DNA from 2 places in the Paenibacillus sp. JT31N7 genome. Region 2 is predicted to be linked to the other one. Evidence: predicted binding sites of a transcription regulator. Region 2 holds the regulator's gene; the other holds the start of a gene.
What was found. Region 2 encodes NrdR, which represses ribonucleotide reductase genes. Its sites were predicted from a motif close to AACACNATATATNGTGTT; they were not measured.

Region 1: a site for NrdR is predicted at 6,326-6,343, ahead of AC58P5_RS10195 (adenosylcobalamin-dependent ribonucleoside-diphosphate reductase). Genes of this name have one in related genera too.

Annotation. Positions count from the first base shown of each region.
Region 1 covers NZ_JCAUAT010000002.1:6,842-16,510, reverse strand. Annotated here, with positions in the region: gene AC58P5_RS10220 (YqhG family protein) at 1-1,034, opposite strand, end outside; gene AC58P5_RS10215 (DEAD/DEAH box helicase) at 1,015-2,814, opposite strand; gene AC58P5_RS10210 (lipoate--protein ligase family protein) at 3,156-3,998, shown strand; gene AC58P5_RS10205 (AAC(3) family N-acetyltransferase) at 4,028-4,846, shown strand; gene dat (D-amino-acid transaminase) at 5,075-5,914, opposite strand; gene AC58P5_RS10195 (adenosylcobalamin-dependent ribonucleoside-diphosphate reductase) at 6,455-9,073, shown strand; gene AC58P5_RS10190 (copper amine oxidase N-terminal domain-containing protein) at 9,321-9,524, opposite strand; gene AC58P5_RS10185 (leucine-rich repeat domain-containing protein) at 9,506-9,669, opposite strand, start outside.
Region 2 covers NZ_JCAUAT010000002.1:186,658-196,326, reverse strand. Annotated here, with positions in the region: gene polA (DNA polymerase I) at 1-2,407, shown strand, start outside; gene mutM (DNA-formamidopyrimidine glycosylase) at 2,448-3,308, shown strand; gene AC58P5_RS11135 (MntP/YtaF family protein) at 3,372-4,139, shown strand; gene coaE (dephospho-CoA kinase) at 4,182-4,775, shown strand; gene AC58P5_RS11125 (lytic transglycosylase domain-containing protein) at 4,775-5,353, shown strand; gene AC58P5_RS11120 (alpha/beta-type small acid-soluble spore protein) at 5,442-5,672, opposite strand; gene nrdR (transcriptional regulator NrdR) at 5,782-6,264, shown strand; gene AC58P5_RS11110 (YuzF family protein) at 6,452-7,057, shown strand; gene AC58P5_RS11105 (FMN-dependent NADH-azoreductase) at 7,247-7,894, shown strand; gene AC58P5_RS11100 (DUF441 domain-containing protein) at 8,015-8,467, opposite strand; gene AC58P5_RS11095 (ribosomal protein L7/L12) at 8,653-8,988, shown strand; gene AC58P5_RS11090 (AraC family transcriptional regulator) at 9,083-9,669, opposite strand, start outside.

The DNA of each region.
Region 1 (9,669 bases), 180 kb from region 2:
TAGCGGGTCTCCAGCTCTTCGCGGGCTTCTGGTTCGGCTGCCGCGAGCATGCCTTCGTAATACAAACGGACGAGCTGATGCTCTTCGGCCAGCACCTGGTTGGCGCGGTCCGCCCAGCGGTGGTCGGTGCGGCGGATTTTCTGCTCCAGGTAATCTTCCAGGATGGAGGCGGCCCTCGAAAGGGTCAGATTATCACCGAGCAGATGAATGTTGGCCGGCAGTTTCGGTGCGAGCTTCCTCGTCAGCATAGAAGGATGAAACTCTTCGCGGATTTCCCCCGTCGTCATTTGAATGGCCAAGGAATGAACCTCGCTGCGCTTCATATCGCAGGCGTATTCCACCTTGTAGTTCACATTCATCCAGGTGCAGTACGGAAGAGGGGCCGAGCGTCCGGGAAGAAGGCTGCCCGGGGCTTGCGGCGGAACCTCGAACAGCCGGGTAAACCGGCCGTTGTTCAAGGCCGTCGCGAAGAGCTGCAGCAGGCGGCGGCTGCCGTAGGTAACCTCGTCGCGGGGAACTCGGCCGACCGGCGGAGCGGGGGCCGTGCCGAAGTACCGCCCGAGGATGCTGTCCGCGGATCGGATCGCTTCGGGCGGACTTCCGCCGCTGCCGGCAGGGGCGGCGTTTACCTGGCCGGGGCCGGAAGAAGCTCCAGGCTCCGTGGTGACCGCCGCCGGACCCGTCTGAGCCCCCGGCCCCGCGGTGCCTGTTTGGCCGGACGCAGAGCCCAGCGGGACACTTGTCGCAGTCGGGACGGCTCCTAGGGGCCCGTTTTGGGGCCCGGCCGGTACGGGACGAGCCGCCGCCGCGGCTGCCGCGTCCCCTTCCGGATCGAAAACAAAACGGTAGGTCATCGTTTCGGGTTCGACTCCGGTACGCTCGACGAAGCTCCAATAGTAGGAGCGGCCGGTGAGTTCTTTATCCGCCTCCGGAGAGAGATTCACGATGACGGCATGCTTCGTTTTTTCGATAATGCGGCAGTTGTACGCTTCCAGAAACCGCATAACAAAGCGTTCAACCTGGGCGGTATTCATGGTTCACCCCGACATTCTGCCCGATGGCGCTGAGTATGGAACCGATTTTGGCTTTCCTTTCGTTTTCCGGCTGAAGCTCTTCACGGACGTTGGTCAGCGAATCGCCAAGCCGGTCGATCTGACGCCGCATTTCTTCATCGGAACGCGATTCCATCATCATTTTGAAAAGCGAGCTTTCCAGCGAAGTCGATTTTTTTTCCAGACGTTCCAGAATCGAATCGAGTTCGCCGATGACCAGCTCGAACATGTTTATTTTTTCGTGCAGCAGGTTCAAAATATGCTCTTCGATCGTATTGCGGGTAGAGAGATTGTAGATTCGTACATCGTCCGTCTGGCCCAGCCGGTGCACCCTCCCGATTCGCTGTTCCACCCGCATGGGATTCCAGGGCAGGTCGAAGTTGATCATGTGATGGCAGAACTGAAGATTGATCCCCTCGCCGCCGGCTTCGGTAGCGACAAGTACCTGGGCACGGGTACGGAAGAGGTCCATCATCCAATCTTTTTTGCCCCGGTTCATTCCCCCCCGGTAGGGGACGGCCGTAATTTTGTTCTCTCTTAAATAGGTAAGTAAATATTCCTGGGACGCCCGGTATTCGGTGAAAATGATCACTTTGTCATTGATCTCCCGGATCAGATTCAATACGGTTTCGGCTTTCGTGTTAGCCTGGATGCTGCGAATCCGCTCGACCAGCTCCCATATTTTGGCCCGGACCGGAGAGTTTTCTTCCGTCTTTTTGAACATGTTGACCAAGGTTATAAAAACAGCGTCCCGGGAGCTGCAAACCTCTCTTTGAAGGGTAACAAGAGCCAGGGTATTGCTCGTCTGGCCCTGATTTTGTTCATACTGACTGCGGATAAAATCCGTCACGCCGTCGTAAAGTGCCTGTTCCTCGGGAGAAAGCGTGAGCGTAATATTTTTCACGAATCGTTTCTTGAACTCGACATTTCCGTCCCCGCGCCGGTTGCGGATCATAATTTTGGAAAGCTCCTGCTGGAGAACGCCTTCGTTTTTCGGCATCCTTTTGGCCCTGACAAAGTTGGCTTGAAAATTCGTGTGAGCCCCAAGCTGTCCCGGCTTCAGTAGATTAATCAGATTGTACAGCTCTTTAAGATCGTTCTGTACGGGCGTAGCGGTCAGCAGGAGACAATATTTCTTGCGAAGCTCTCCGACGAACTGGTAATTCGTCGTTTTTTTGTTTTTCAGCTTGTGGGCTTCGTCCACGATAAGCATGTCGTAATCCAGATCCAGTACGATTTCCCGGTGGGGGTCACGCTTGGCGGTATCCATGGAAGCGACAATCACGTCGCACGTCTGCCACATGTACGATTTTTTTTGGGCGGCTGCCGCGATCCCGAATTTCTGATTCAGCTCACGGACCCACTGCAGGACAAGCGAGGCGGGTACCAGTATGAGCGCTTTGCGGACAAGTCCGCGGATCATGTATTCTTTCAAAATAAGCCCGGCTTCGATCGTTTTGCCGAGTCCGACTTCGTCGGCCAGAATAGCCCGTCCGCGCATGTCGTAAAGCACTTTTTTGGCCGTTTCGATCTGATGGGTCATGGGCTCGATTCCGTTTACATGCTTCAGGCACAGGAGCTCGTCGAAGGAGTGGATCAGGTTTGATTTTTCCGCCTCGTAAGCGAGCTGGTACAAGGTCCAGTTATCCCAGGGGCCGTTGCGGACGACACGCGACTCCCAGTCCAGAAACCATTCCCGATCCGTGTGCATGTTCAGCCCTTCATGAATAGGGCGGATGTGCTCCGTTGTCTGGTTGTTCATCTAGGCTCTGCCTCCTTCTCGAAAATGGGTCGTATCCAGGGCGCTCTATTCCGCCGCGTCTGCCCGTCGTTCTCTTGCTGCTGGGGGTGATAGCGGTCCGGCGGCGTATGCAATCTGCAACTTTGTAACTAGTATGATCCAAAGAAGGAGGTTTCATAACGGGTCCGTATTGCCGGGGCTTTTGCGGCTTTTACCGCCCCAGATATCCTTGGCGGGCGCTCTATCGAATGTATTCGGGAGGGCTCCTGTGCTATGATAAAGGAATGATCGGGCATTGATAAACAACACGGCCGGGCCGGGTTTTCCGCGTCTGCCGTTCTTGATAAGAAGGGAAGAGGAACATGACAACATGGCGTTATATGCATACAGGCCACCGGACGGCGGCTGAAAATATGGCGATCGACGAAGCGATACTTATCGCGCACAGCGAAGGCAGGGTTCCGCCTACGGTCCGTTTTTACGGCTGGGGCCCGGCAGCTCTCTCCATCGGTTACTTTCAGAAAGCGCAGAAGGAGATCAATCTGGACAAAGTCGCCGGCCAAGGTCTCGGATTCGTACGCCGCCCGACGGGCGGACGGGCGGTACTTCACGATGCCGAGCTTACATACAGCATCATCGTCTCGGAGCGCTATCCGGGAATTCCGACGAGCGTAACGGAGGCTTACCGTGTCCTCAGCGAAGGGCTGCTGCTCGGATTCCGGAAGCTGGGGCTGGCGGCCGAGATGGTGAATCTCGCAACCGAAGAAGAGAAGCGGAAATACGAATCGCTCGGCTCGGCGGCCTGCTTCGATTCCCCTTCGTGGTACGAGCTTGTCGTGGAAGGGCGAAAAGTCGCCGGAAGCGCGCAGGTTAGGCAGAAGAATGTCGTGCTTCAGCACGGCTCGATTTTGCTGGAACTGGACGTTGAGCAGTTGTTCGGTCTGCTGCTTTTCTCCAACGAGCGGATTGCGGAGCGGATGAAGCAGAGCTTTGTGCAGAAAGCGGTTGCGATTAACGATCTGCTCCGAACTGCCGGGCTTGCTCCGGTGACACTCGGAGACGTGGAAACCGCATTCCGCGCCGGTGTAGCCGAAGGCATGGGTATTGAGCTTGAAGACGGAGCGTTGACTTCGTACGAGCTGGAGCTTGCGGAAGAGCTGGCGCGCGAAAAATACAGTTCCGACGAATGGAACTTAAAACGATAGCGGTAATTTTGGGATGAGGTGAGTGGGTCATGGCGATCGACACGATTATAGAACGGACGGGGAAACGGCCGCATACGGCGGAAAGCCTCGCCGAGGACCTCAGAAGGCTCGGCGTGAAGGAGGGCATGACTCTTTTGGTCCATTCCTCTCTAAGCTCCCTCGGATGGGTTTGCGGGGGCACACAGGCGGTCATTGCCGCCCTCCGGGACGCTCTGGGCAGCGGGGGGACGCTGATGATGCCGACGCACAGCGGCGACTTGTCGGAGCCTTCGGCTTGGAACAATCCGCCCGTGCCGCCGGAGTGGTGGGACGTGATCCGCAGCACGATGCCGGCCTATAAGGCGGAGGAGACCCGGACGTTTTTTATGGGAGCCGTGCCGGAAGCGTTCAGAACTTACCCGGGGGTAATCCGCAGCAGCCACCCCCAGGTTTCGTTTGCGGCGATCGGGCCGCAGGCGCAGAAGCTGACCGGCAGCCATTCCCTGGCCTACGGGCTCGGAGAGGGCTCCCCGCTTGCCCGTCTGTACGAGCTGGACGGTCATGTGCTGCTGCTGGGGGTCGGTCACGGCTCCAACACGTCCATCCATCTGGCGGAATACCGGGCGGAGTATGCCTCGAAGAGGGAAGTCAAGAACGGGGCGCCTGTTCTTGACGGAGAGGGAGTCCGTCAGTGGGTGGAGTTTCCGGATGTCGGAATCGACTCGGACGATTTTGAGCGGGCGGGCGCGGATTTCGAAGCCCGCTGCTCGCTGGTCACCCGAGGTAAAGTAGGCTCGGCTCAGGCGGCTTTGATGCCGCAGCGTCCGCTTGTCGATTATGCAGCCGAATGGATGAGGCGGCACCGGTAGCGAAAGGATGGCGGCCGCTGCTTGGTTTGCTCTCGTATGTGCGGGTGTGTGGTTGACCACCGTCATGTGACGCTAAGCACCTAGCGCCGGGAGCTTCGCGCTTCCGGATGCGGATGGGCGCCGCATACCGGTTGGTTCCCGCCTTCGGCGGCCCCGCTGCCGCGGCTAAAAAGGCCTCCAAACCACTCTAGAGTGCGGTTTGGAGGCCTTTTTTTGCTCTATGCCGGATCAGCGGCTTCCGGCAGGAATCGTCGCTTCGAAGGCCTGCTGGAGCCGCCGGGTGACAGGACCGGGCTTGCCGTCTCCGATGGGCCTGCCGTCCAGCAGCACGACAGGCATGACTTCGGAACCTGTGCTCGTAATGAAGACTTCATCGGCCGAGGCGAGTTCCTCGGCCCTGAAAGCTTCTTCGAGCACGGAAATACCCAGCCCTTCGGCGAGCCGGAGAACGAGCGAGCGGGTTATGCCCCGCAGGATATGATGATCGGCGGGATGAGTTTTCACGACCCCGCCTTTGACGATCATCACGTTGGACGCGCTCGCTTCGGTGATGACGCCGCCGCGGTTGAAAATAACTTCGCCCGCCCCGCCGTCGAGAGCCTCCTGCTTCAGCAGCACGTTAGGGAGGAGATTCAGCGACTTGATGTCGCACCGGTGCCAGCGGATATCCTCCCGGACGATGGCGGAAATCCCTTTTTCCAGATCTTTCAAGGGACGGAAAAACGGGGAGCACCAGCCCGTCACGACCGGCGCCGCCGAAGCCGGAAACGGATGAGAACGCGGAGCGGCGCCGCGGGTGATCTGAACATATGCGAGGCCGTCAGGGATTCCGGCAGCCTCCACGAGCTGGTTCAGCAGATCCTCCAGCTCTTTGAGGGGATAAGGAAAGACGATCCTGACTTCCGCCATGCTGCGGCTGAAACGTTCCATATGTCCTTGAACTTCGTACAGCCGACCCTCGTAAATTCGGAATACTTCGTAGACCCCATCCCCGAAATAATAGCCCCGGTCGAGGGGAGAAATGCGGACTTCTTCGTCCGGTACCAGGTTATTTCCGAAAAGCATCATCGGGCATGATCTCCTTTAAGTAAACTGTCTAATGTCAAAATAAGCGCTTGTTATGAAGGGGGTTCGGGCACCAGCCGATTAAACTTATATATATACGGGATAATACGAAAAATTACCCAACTGGCGAACGTCCGTTTCTTTTTTCAGCGGATCTGTTTATAGTATATAGGGGAAAGAATACCTACACAAATGAGCGGATTCTGTTTATACGGAACCCGTCCGGAAACCTGTTTTTAGATAAAGTTACAGGTCGAGCCGTCCTATTCTTTACCTTTTACGGATTGAAAATGTCGAAATTTGTCGTTTTTTATAATACTGTCCCGAACGAAATAAAGAGCAAGGCGAAGAATAAGTGAGAAAACAAGCTCATGGATTTTATTATCCCGTTGAATTCATTCGCAGTTTATTCGTAACACAACATATAGTGTTGTATAATCATTTATGGACACTATATATAGTGATTACGTACATACCGCGAAATTCGCGCAGTGGTGCGGGTTCCCGGGTGCAGGTACATTGATTTGGGAGGGTGTTGCCGTTTTGAAGACGATGCAGCGGAAAAGTTTGGAAGGTTTGAGTGAGAAAATCTTTTTGGATCGTTATGCGTTAAAAGATGCGGACACGAACAACACGAAAGTCGGAGACGTGGTGCTTGTCCTGACCAAGGACGACCCGAAATTTCCGGCCAAGGAAGTCGGGGAAATCACCGCACGCGATGGGCGTAACGTGACCGTTAAGCTGCGCAGCGGCGAAACGATTGAGTCGAATATCGACAGATTGACTCTTAATATAGAAAAAACGCCGGATGAGCTGTGGGACCGCCTGGCCAAGGCAATGGCTTCCGTGGAAGCGACACCTGAAAAACAGAAGGAATGGACGGAAAAATTCCGTTACATCCTGGACGACTGGAAGCTTGTTCCGGGAGGCCGTATCGCCGCGGGCGCGGATGCCAGCGACGAACTGACGCTGTTCAATTGCTATGTCATTCCGTCTCCGCATGACAGCCGCGGCGGCATCATGGCGACCTTGTCCGAGATGACGGAAATTATGTCTCGCGGCGGCGGCGTCGGTATTAACCTTTCATCCCTTCGTCCGCGCCGCGCGATCGTCAAAGGCGTCAACGGCTCTTCCAGCGGTTCCGTGTCCTGGGGAGGTCTGTTCAGTTATACAACGGGCCTGATCGAGCAGGGCGGCAGCCGGCGCGGTGCGCTGATGTTAATGATCAACGATTGGCACCCGGATCTGCTTGATTTTATCACCGTTAAATCTACGATGGGTCAGATTACGAACGCGAACCTTTCCGTTTGCGTAAGCAACGGCTTTATGAAAGCGGTGAAGGAAGATCTGGACTGGGATCTCGTGTTCCCGGATACGACGGATCCCGAATACGACGAAGTTTGGAACGGCGATCTCAATGAGTGGAAAAAGCTCGGAAAAGCCGTAAAAGTGTACCGCACGGTCAAAGCCCGCGAAGTTTGGCACACGATCATCGAATCCGCATGGCGCTCCGCGGAGCCGGGCGTCGTGTTTATGGAGTACTACAATCAGATGTCCAACAGCTGGTACTTCAATCCGATCATCTGCACCAATCCTTGCGGAGAGCAGGGGCTTCCGGCCTGGGGCGTATGCAACTTGTCGGCCGTTAACCTGTCCAAGTTTTACGACGAGGAGAATGACGATGTCGCTTGGGACGAGCTGGGCAAAATCGTTCGTTATTCCACGCGTTTTCTGGATAACGTCATCGACAAGACGCCTTACCACTTCGAGGAAAACCGCGAGAATCAGCAGGGCGAACGCCGTGTCGGACTCGGAACGATGGGACTGGCCGAGCTGATGATCAAGCTGCGCATCCGTTACGGAAGCCCGGAATCTCTCGAGTTCCTGGATAAGATCTATGGTTTCATGGCACGCGAAGCATACCTGGCTTCCTCTGAGATAGCCGGCGAGAAAGGCTCTTTCAAACACTTCGACGCCGAGAAATTCCTGCAGAGCGGCTTTATGAAAAACATGCACGAGGTTTATCCGGAAGTGACGGAATCCGTCCGTAAGAACGGCATGCGCAACGTAACCGTCATTACGCAGGCGCCGACGGGAAGCACGGGAACGATGGTGGGAACTTCCACCGGTATCGAGCCTTATTTCGCCTTCGAATATTTCCGTCAAAGCCGCCTTGGCTACGACAAGCAGTTCGTGCCGATCGCACAGGAATGGAAGGACGCGAACAAGGATCAGGAACTGCCGGATTATTTCGTGACGTCCATGAGTTTGTCCGCCGAGGACCATATCCGCGCTCAAGCCGCTATTCAGCGTTGGGTAGACAGCTCCATTTCCAAGACGGCAAACTGTCCGGCCGATTTCACGGTTGAAGAAACCGAGCGGCTGTACGAGCTTGCGTTCGATCTGGGATGCAAGGGCGTGACCATCTACCGCGACGGCAGCCGTGACGTACAGGTACTCAGCACCGGAACGGACAAAGACAAGAAGGATGAGAAGAAAGCCGAAGCGACTGCTCCTGTCCCTGAAGTTCCGACAGAAACACCGATTGTGGCAGTTACCGCAGAACCGGCCGTGCAGACGGATGCCGTTTCCGGCAACGTGTTCGATAAAGAATATAAACGCCGTCCGCAAATACTGCGCGGCGCTACCTATAAAATCAATACGCCGTTCGGTATGGCGTACATTACGATCAACGACATGAACGGCTCACCGAGCGAAATTTTCCTGAACGTGGGAAAAGCCGGCTCGGACGTCTTCGCCATGGCGGAAGCGCTCGGCCGCGTCTGCTCCTTGTTCCTGCGCTACGGCGATCACGGGAACAAAGTGAACCTGCTGATCAAGCATCTCAAAGGCATCGGCGGTTCCGGTGCCATCGGCTTCGGCGCCAACCGCGTCGAATCCATCGCCGATGCGGTCGCCAAAGCGCTTGAAATGCACGAAGAGGCGATGGCCGGCGAAACGGATGCGGAGGCTTACGTAACCGCCACGAAAGAAGTCGTGCATGAAGCGCCGGAGGTTATCGGCCATGCTGCTCCTTCCGCAGGTGCTGCGCCTGCCGGGCTGGCTTCGCTCGACCTTTGCCCGTCCTGCGGTTCGGCTTCGCTCGTAAACAGCGAAGGCTGCAAGAACTGCACGAACTGCGGGTACAGCCGCTGTTCGTAAGAATTGAAAATTTGCTTACTCTATAAAGACAACAAAGGCAGGATTAGGGTGTTCATTCACCTATCCTGCCTTTGTCTTCTTACATGAAACCTACTTCCAAGGTTTTATATTAGGGTGGCCTAATGAACAAAACAACCGAAAGTGTGAGTTTAGAGCTCACACTTTCGGTTGTTTTGTTGTTTACATCCTGTCAGATCTTTCTCTTTGTTTCTTTGATCCTCCTATTGTTTTTAGTCCCTTAATTAGACTATGGTCTGATATCGACTGTTTTTGTATTTGAGTTCCATTTTACTCGTGCTCCAAATGTCTCGCTTACCATTCTTACAGGTACAAAAGTAGATCCGTTCACGACCTGTATGGCGGATTCCAACCATACTTCTTTGCCGTTTACTATGGCTTTATCCGAGCCGATTCGTAGTTTTAAAGAGATATCTAATTTTTGGGCCGCCACGGAATCGATCCTTCATTTAATGGGTTATTGGCCAAATAAATTTCCCATAGATCGGTTTGATTATCCAGTGTACTAATATCTTGGATTTGATTATTGATCAATGAGATCTTTCTCGGAGTTAATTGAGAGAGTGGGGATATATCCG
Region 2 (9,669 bases):
CCCGTTGATCAAGGATCTGATGAGCGCATTCGGCATCCGGCAATTCGAACTGGAAGGCTATGAAGCGGACGATATCATCGGCACGCTGACCAAATCGGCGGAGCAGGAAGGCAAGGATGTGCTGGTCGTTACCGGCGACAAGGACATGCTGCAGCTCGTATCGGATCGTGTGACGGTTGCGCTGACCCGCAAAGGCATCAGTGAAGTGGACCGTTACGACCCGGCGGAGATCAAAGCGAAGTACGGCCTCGTTCCGGCCCAGATTATCGACCTCAAAGGTCTGATGGGCGACTCCTCGGACAATATCCCGGGCATCCCCGGCGTAGGGGAGAAAACGGCCCTGAAGCTGCTGCACGAGTACGGTTCCGTCGAATCCGTGCTGGAGCATGCGGACGAGATGAAGGGCAAGATGAAGGAAAAGGTCCGCGACCATGCGGATTCCGCGCGGATGAGCAAGGAAATCGCGACCATTTACCGCGAAGTGCCGATGGATACGGACTGGAGCGGCCTCGCCTTCTCCGGCTTCGAAACACCCGAGCTTGCGGCCATGTTCCGCAAGCTGGAGTTTAAGTCGCTGCTCGAGAGGCTGGACTTTTCCGGCGCCGGGGGAACGGACTCCCCTGAAGGGGCGGAGCCCGGCCCCGCGGAAGAGCTTGTTGTCCGCCTGATTAATGCGGACAACATCGCGGACTTGACCGGCGCGCTGAAAGATGTAAGCGCGCTGCACGTGGAGGCCGTAGGGGACAATGCCCACACGGCCGAGCTGGTCGGGGCGGCTTTCCACACGCCCGAAGCGGGCTACTATGTGCCCGCGGCCGTGCTGACCGCACCCGAAGCGGATGCGCTGCGCGCCTGGCTGGCGGACGAGCGCGCTCCGAAGAGCACGTGGGACCGCCACCGCGCGGAGCTGGTGCTCGCCTGGAACGGCATCACGCTGGCCGGCGTGACGTTCGACGTCATGCTCGCGGCGTATCTGCTCGATCCGACGGAGTCGTCGCTTACGCTCAGCGTCATCGCGGACAAGTACGGCGCGCTTCATGTGGCGCCGGACGAAGCGGTCTTCGGCAAAGGCGCGAAATTCCGCCTGCCGGAGACCGAGGCCGTCGCGGAGCATCTCGTCCGCAAGGCTGACCGCATCTTCCGCCTGGACGTCTCGCTGCGCGAGAAGCTGGAGCAGGCGGATATGAAGCAGCTCTACTACGAGCTGGAGCTTCCGCTCTCGGGTGTGCTCGCGGATATGGAGCTGCGCGGCATCAAAGTCGATACGGCCGGGCTGAAGCAGCTTGGCGATGAACTTGCCGTGCAGATCGACCGGACGATGACGGAGATTTACCGCCACGCCGGGATGGAATTCAACATCAATTCTCCGAAGCAGCTGGGAGAAGTCCTGTTTGAGAAGCTCCAGCTTCCTGTCCAGAAGAAAACGAAGACGGGGTACTCCACGGATGCCGAGGTGCTGGAAAAGCTGGCCCCTTACCATGAAATCGTGCAGGGCATTCTCCATTACCGGCAGCTCGCCAAGCTCCAGTCCACGTATGTGGAAGGGCTGCTGAAAGAGGTGCGCAAGGAAACCGGCAAGGTTCATACGTACTACAGGCAGACGATCGCGGCTACGGGCCGGCTCAGCAGCCAGTATCCGAACCTGCAGAACATTCCGATCCGGCTGGAGGAAGGGCGCAAAATCCGCAAGGTGTTCGTGCCTTCGGAGCCGGGCTGGTCTATTCTGGCCGCGGATTACTCGCAGATCGAACTGCGGGTGCTCGCCCATATTTCCGGTGACGAGAATCTCAAGGAAGCTTTTACGAATAATATGGATATTCATACGAAAACGGCCATGGATGTATTCGGCGTCTCCGAATCCGAAGTGGACGCGAACATGCGCCGCTCGGCGAAGGCCGTCAACTTCGGCATCGTTTACGGGATAAGCGATTACGGGCTTTCCCAGAACCTGGCCATTTCCCGTAAGGAAGCGAGTCAGTTTATCGAGCAGTATTTCGCCGTTTTCCAGGGTGTCCGCAAATATATGGATGATATTGTGAAACAGGCCCGCGAACAGGGCTACGTCACGACACTGCTCCAGCGGCGCCGGTATTTGCCGGAGATTACCGCCTCTAACTTTAACCTCCGTTCTTTCGCGGAAAGAACGGCGATGAATACGCCGATTCAAGGAACGGCGGCCGATATCATCAAGCTTGCCATGGTGCAAATGGACGAGCGTCTTAAAACGGAAGGCCTGAAAAGCCGGATGCTTCTTCAAGTACATGATGAACTGATTTTCGAAGTTCCGCCCGAAGAGCTTGAAACGATGCGCCGCATCGTGCCCGAGGTCATGGAAGGCGCGCTTGCGCTGGACGTGCCTCTGCTCGCCGAGGTGGATTACGGATACAACTGGTACGAAGCGAAATAATGAGCTCATGAAAACACAGCATGAACCGAGGTGAAGCGCCATGCCGGAATTGCCGGAGGTGGAAACCGTCCGGCGGACTCTCAGCCGATTGGTTGTCGGCAAGACGATTCAAGAGGTGGAAGTCCGCCTGAAACGGATTATTCAAAAACCCGAAGAGCCGGAGATGTTCGCCGATCTTCTGGAAGGCCAAACGATTCAGGGCATGAGCCGCAGAGGCAAGTTTCTGCGTTTCCTGCTCGATGACGGCGTGCTAGTGTCCCATCTTCGTATGGAAGGCCGCTACGGCCTCTATGAAGCTTCAGACGAGGTGGAGCCTCACACGCATGTGATCTTCCGCTTTACGGACGGGACCGAGCTGAGATACCGCGATGTGCGGCAGTTCGGCACGATGCATCTTTTCGCGGGCGAGGAGGATCTGAGCAGCAAGCCTCTCCATAAGCTGGGCATCGAGCCGCTGGACGAGTCTTTTACGTTCGATGCCTTCCGGCAGGCCGTCGGCAAACGGAGCACGAAGATCAAGCCCCTGCTGCTCAATCAAGCATACATCGTCGGACTCGGTAATATTTATGTAGACGAGGCGCTCTTTCTAGCGGGAATTCACCCCGAGAGGGAAGCGGCTTCGCTAACCCGCACCGAGCTTCAGAAACTTCACGAAGCGATTGTCCATACCCTCAAAAGCTCGGTCGAGGCCGGGGGCTCTTCCATCAAATCGTATGTCAACGGCCAAGGCGAATCGGGAAATTTCCAGCATTCCCTGAACATTTACGGCCGCAACGGCAAGCCCTGCGTAAACTGCGGCAGCCTCATCGAGAAAACCGTAGTCGGCGGGAGAGGCACGCATTTTTGCCTGAAATGCCAGCCTCTCAAAAGAACGCGCAGCGCGCCGAAGAAGAAGCTTTAGCACAACTCCTCCTACCCCTCCATATGCTAAGTGAGTAGAAAACGCAGGTAGGAGGAATGAGGCGTGCTTCCATTTTTTTCTCTGTTGATTCTGGCTCTGGCCGTCAGTCTGGACGGTTTCGGGGTAGGGATGATGTACGGCTTGCGTAAAATCCGTATCCCGCTCCCGTCTCTGGCGATCATTTCCCTTTGCTCGGGAATCATCATTTACATTTCGATGAGTTTTGGAGTGTGGCTGTCGAGGTATTTGTCTCCGCACTATGCCGGAATGCTTGGTGCGGTCATTCTGATCGGCATCGGAATCTGGGCGCTGGTTCAGTTTCTGGCACAGAAGCAGGGAAATGACGGCGACGGTGATGAAAAGGAACGTACACAGACGGAGCATGGAAAGGCGGCACTGTCCGGAACGGCCCGACTGGAAGCTGTTTTTCCGTCGAATCGGGTAGCGGCCCGCCATCCTGAGCCGCATGAGGCAGAACCGGAGCGCGAGCCGCGGATGTTTTCGATCGAGATCAAGCGTCTCGGACTCGTGATCCAGATTTTGCGTACGCCTTCCGCCGCCGACGTGGACCGGTCCGGCAACATTTCTTCTTCGGAAGCGACGCTGCTCGGCATTGCGCTGTCCCTGGATGCTTTCGGTGCGGGAATCGGTGCCGCTTTGATCGGGTATACTCCGCTGTTGACATCGGCGGTTATCGCGGTAACGAGCGGGCTGTTTATTTACTTCGGCCTGAAAATCGGCTATGAGTATTCCGGGGTCGGCTGGATCCGTAAAGTATCGGTGCTGCCGGGAGTCGTCCTGATCCTGATGGGCATTTCCAAGCTGTTTTAGCTGTTATCCTTAAAAATGTGATTGACGTGGGAGTCGAGTGAAATGAATATAGGACTCACGGGAGGTATCGCCTGCGGCAAAAGCACGGTCTCGGCCATGCTTGTCCGCCGCGGTGCGATTCTTATAGACGCGGACCGGATCGCGCGCGAAGTGGTAGAGCCGGGGAGCCCCGTTCTGGCTCAGGTCGCCGCGCATTTCGGACAAGATATGCTGCTGCCGGACGGCTCGCTCCACCGTAAAAGACTGGGCGAGACGGTTTTCGGGAACGAAGAGGCGCGGAAAGCGCTCGAAGATCTTTTGCATCCGTCCATCCGTGCGCTCATGAAAGAAAGAATGGCCGCCTCGGAGCGTGAATTTCCGGACAAGCTTGTCGTGGTGGATGTGCCGCTCCTCTACGAATCGGGACTTCAAAGCATGTTTTCGTCCGTTATGGTCGTTTATGTGCCGAAAGAAGTCCAGCTTAGAAGATTGATGGAGCGGGACGGGCTGACCTCCGAACAGGCGGAATCCCGGCTTGCGGCCCAGTGGCCCGTTGAACGCAAAAAAGAGCTCGCGGATAGTTGTATCGACAATTCGGGGACACTGGAGCAGACAGAGCTGCTTGTCGAGCGTTTCTGGCTTCAAAGGGGGCTGTAATGAAGCTTCTGCGGAAAAAGCGGGTATTCGCCCTGCTGCTGCTCGGATTTGTGTTTCTTCTGTTCAGCAACGGACTTTTTATCGGACAGATGATATATCCCATTCACTACCGTGAAGAAATCCGGCAGAATGCTTCCCAGTATCAGGTCGATCCTTTTCTGATTGCCGCTATTATTAAAGTGGAGACGAACTTCAACCACGACCGGGAATCCAAAAAAGGAGCCGTCGGCATTATGCAGCTCATGCCCGATACCGCGGAATGGATTCGCGAAACGTCCAATACGAAATCGGCCGATTTCCGCGATCCGAAGCATAATATCCAGCTGGGCTCCTGGTACCTGGCTTGGCTGAACAAGCAGTACAAGGGAAACTGGCTTTATTCCATAGCCGCGTATAACGCGGGTCAGGGAAACGTCAGCAAATGGAAAAACAACGGAGTCTGGGACGGGACGGAAGAAACCATCAAAAAGATCCCGTTCGGCGAAACCCGGCATTATGTACAGAGGGTACTGTATTATCAGCAGAAATTTAAAAAGCTTTACGGCGAGGAATGGAATCAAAGCGCAGGAACCAAATAAAGCGCAGGAACCAAATAAAGAAGCACCGAGCCCGGCGGGTGTAGCCGCCGGATCCGATACTTCCGCATTGCTTGGTTTCCGCTAGAAGTTAGCGGGATTGGCCTTGACCGGCCAGTTGTTGTTCGGCGATTTGCACCAGTCTGCGAGTAATGTGACCCCCGATAGCACCCGTGTCGCGAGTAGCCATGTTACCGTAGTAACCGTCTTGAGGAATCGCAATACCCAGCTCTTGGGCAACTTCATATTTCAGCTGATCCAAAGCTTGGTTAGCTTGTGGAACAACCAGTACGTTGCTGCTGCGAGATTGTCCTGCACCCATTTCTGTTCACCTCCTTGTCGTTGGTAGAACTATTATGTGCGTTTTTGTAAGCTTGATAACAAGCAACATCTGGCAGAAAAATAAAAGTCGGACGAGAGGAGGAACCCCGATGAAATGCCCGTTTTGCGAGCATAACGGAACGAAAGTGCTGGACTCGCGCTCGGCCAACGATAACAAATCGATCCGCCGGCGCAGAGAATGCGAGAAGTGCCAGCGGCGGTTTACGACGTTCGAGATGGTGGAGGAAACGCCTCTTATCGTGATCAAAAAAGACGGCAGCCGCGAGGAATTTAACCGCGACAAGATTTTGCGCGGGTTAATCAGAGCCTGCGAGAAACGCCCGGTTTCCGTGGACAGGCTGGAGCAAATCGTCTCCGAGGTCGAAATGCAGGTCCGCAATATGGCCCATGCGGAAGTGGACAGCATGAGGATCGGAGAACTGGTGATGGAGCAGCTTTACCCGGTCGATGAAGTGGCTTACATCCGCTTTGCGTCCGTGTACAGGCAGTTTAAAGATATCAACATGTTCCTGAAGGAACTGGAGCAGATTTTAGGCAAAACGAATCTGAGCGCACTGAAAACGGACGGCTAGAGGGGCGGACAAGCTTGCAAGGCTTTCTTCTTAATAAGGGGAAAGCCTTTTTGCCGTTTTGCCGGGAAAAAAGGCCGGAAGACAGGCATATGCCCCGCAGCCCCCCGGGAAAAGCCGGAAGACTACAGGTATATCTGGGGCTCTCCCGCCATATGTTTCAGGGTGGAACGGCAAAGGAGGCGACGACATGTCAATTACGCAAGGAAACGGGCAGGGAGTCCCGTGGGGGTTCGGGAAACCCGAGGTTCCCGATTACACGAAGATAACGCAGGGGCAGGCGCAGCTGCCGGACTATCCGCTTCAGCAGGGGTCACCGTTCGGCGGCGGGGTCAATCAGCCCCAGGGCAATCAGGGTCCGCCACAGGGAGGGCTGCCCGGCGCTTTTCCGCAGTCGGGAGCTTACCCGGAGAGCTTCGGTTCAGTCGACGGCTGGTCCGGCCAGGCGGGGTTCTCTCCCGCACCCCAAACGGGAGGCGGAGGCTTGTCGCCTTTCAATCAGGGAGGTTTCGGATCCGCAGGCGGACCGCCGGGGCAGGGGGGCTTTGGCGCCATTGATGCGGGCGCATCGTCCGGAGGCGCTCCGGTCGCGGTGCCGCAGCCTTTTTTCAGCATCGATCCTTATGTGTATCAGGCGCTCAGAACGATTGTCGGCAGAGGTGTCGTGGTGGAAACGGTTCGCGGCAGCAACCGGGGCATCCTGGCGGATGTGAAGCCTGATCATGTCGTGGTCCAGGAGGACGGGAAGAAATTATTTATCCGGACGGCCCAAATCATTTGGGTCATGCCGGAGTAAAATCTTATTGGTGTCTAAGATCCGCCGGATTCCGGCGGCTTTTTTTCGTGCACCGGGACATTTCAATAAATTTTAATATAGCTACTTTACAAAAGAAAGTAACAATGATAATATACTTACATAAAGTAAGTTATTAAATACAAGTTAGCTAAAAATAAAATTTCGAATCATGTTTAGGAGGAAGTTAAAATGAACAAATTATTGTATATCACTGCGAATCCAAGAGGACTTGACCGTTCTTTCGGCCTTCAGGTCGGCGAACATTTTCTGGAAACGGCCATCAAAGAGAATCCCGAGCTTCAAGTGGAGCGCGTTGATGTATACGGCGAGCCTATTCCCCTTATCGATGCCGATGTCCTGAACGGCTGGGATAAACTGCGTGCGGGGGAAACGCTGAACGAAACGGAAGCGGCTGCCATCAACCGGATGAATGAAGTGCTGGAACAGTTTTTGTCCGCCGACGGGTACGTGTTCGTCACTCCGATGTGGAACCTGAGCTACCCGCCGATGCTGAAAGCCTACATCGACAACATTGCGATTGCGGGAAAAACGTTCCGTTATACGGCGAACGGTCCCGAAGGGCTGATGACCGGCAAAAAAGTCGTTCACATCCAGGCGCGCGGAGGCATTTATTCCGAAGGACCGGCCGCGGACTTTGAATTTACCGACAAATACCTGCGCGGAATTATGGCGTTCATCGGAATTACGGACTACGAGCATGTCTATGTGGAAGGCATCGCGGCTTATCCGGACAAAGCGGAGGAGCTTGTGCAAGGTGCCAAAGCAAGAGCCGCGGAAGCAGCGGTTCAATTTGCGAAAATCCCATCGCGAGTATAAGCTTCCCCCTTGCGGTGTTCCCATATAAACGCAAAAAAACTGCCCCGTTCTACGTTCTACGAGGGGCAGTTTTTTGCTGCGTTAAGGGCCGGACCGCGAGTTAACGGTTATAGGTTTGTCTCAGCCCTTGCCGATAAGAAGAGAAAGCAGACCGGCCGCAATCAGAGGGCCGACGGGAACGCCGCGGAACAGGGCAACGCCGAGCACGGTGCCGATAAGAAGTCCGGCTACCACATTCGGCTGGTTCGTCATCAGGAGGGCACCCCGGCCGCCCAGGTATGCAACGGTGATTCCGATAAGCACGGCCAAAAGCGATTTCCAGTGCATAAAGGACTGGAGAATGGTCTGGACGGGCATTTTGCCGCTGGCGATCGGCGTCATTACACCGATAGTCAAAATGACGACGCCGATCGTCAATCCGTATTTTTCCAAGAAGGGAAAGGCCTGCTGTACATTCATCACCCGCAAAAGCAGGAGAACGAGCATGGCAATCGTAACGGTCGAATTGCTGCTGAGCAGCCCGAGAAGGGCCAAACCGAGCAGCAGGATGGAAGGCATGTCCACTTGGGCCATCGTCAAATTCCCCTTTTGGGTCTTTTTTTGTTTCCATTGTATAGCATTCAAGCCGCATCAACAAGGAAGGGACCGGTCAGGAGGAAAGCCGAAAGCCGATGGGAGATCCCCTGGAGGGGATATGGTATAATTTCTTAGACGAGGGCAGGTTATCCAAACAGGTCCCCGGTGAAAGGAGCGATTCCATGGAAACGATTGAAATGGTAGCGGTCGGGGCTTTGATTCTCGCTCTACTGCTGCTGATTAAAGTGTTCAGCCTTCAAAGCCGGATTAACGCCATCGAATCCGATCTGGAGTGGTTGAAAGGACGGGCGGAAGGCCAGGCGGTAAACCGGTTAAAGCCGTCGACGGCCGCCCGGTCCGATAAGCCCGCTTCGGCACAGCTTTCCCTTCTTGACGAAAGAGTCCATCACTTGCTTGCACAAGGCGATAAGATCAAAGCGATCAAAATGGTGAGAGCGGCAAACGGGATGGGATTGAAGGAAGCCAAAGATTATGTGGAGAATCTGGAACGTGACTAGTTTAAAGACGTGATCCGCTTGCAGCGCGGCTTCGCGTTTTTTCCCGTAATGGACTGGAACACCAGAAGCCGTTAACTCGGGGCCTAGGGACGTATCAAAATTTGGAAGCATTGTTCAGCAGGCTGTTCGTGACATAATCCAGTTGAGCGCTCAGCGAATAGAGGTCGGTGTAATAAAACAAGCCGAACGGCGCTTCGATTATACGGCCAGCCTTAACAGCGGGAATTCTGTTCCAGACCGGATGATCCATAAGATTGTCCATTCCTTCCCAGGTGCTGCGCAGCAAGAAATCTCCGATATATTGAGGAATCACTTCCAGAGAGACCGTTTCGCTTTCCACTTTTTTCGCATGATCGATTTTCTTCTGGATGATCTCCGGAGCTTTCATTCCCAAATAATCGTAGACAATTTGAGAACCGCGCCCATACTGTTTGCTTTCAATAACCAGCATTCCTTTCCTCTCACCTTCTACGATGGATACAGTCTTATCCAGAAGTCCGGCCGTCTGAAGCTTCTCTCTGCTTGCCTTAACCTTATCGTTAAACGCCTCCATAAACTGATCGGCTTCCTTCTTTTTGCCAAAAACTTCCCCAAGCTTATGTATCCTTTCCTCTGTTGTTATCTGGTCTGCAGGGATGAAAACGGTTGGGGCGATATCCTTTAATTTTTTATAGCTATTTT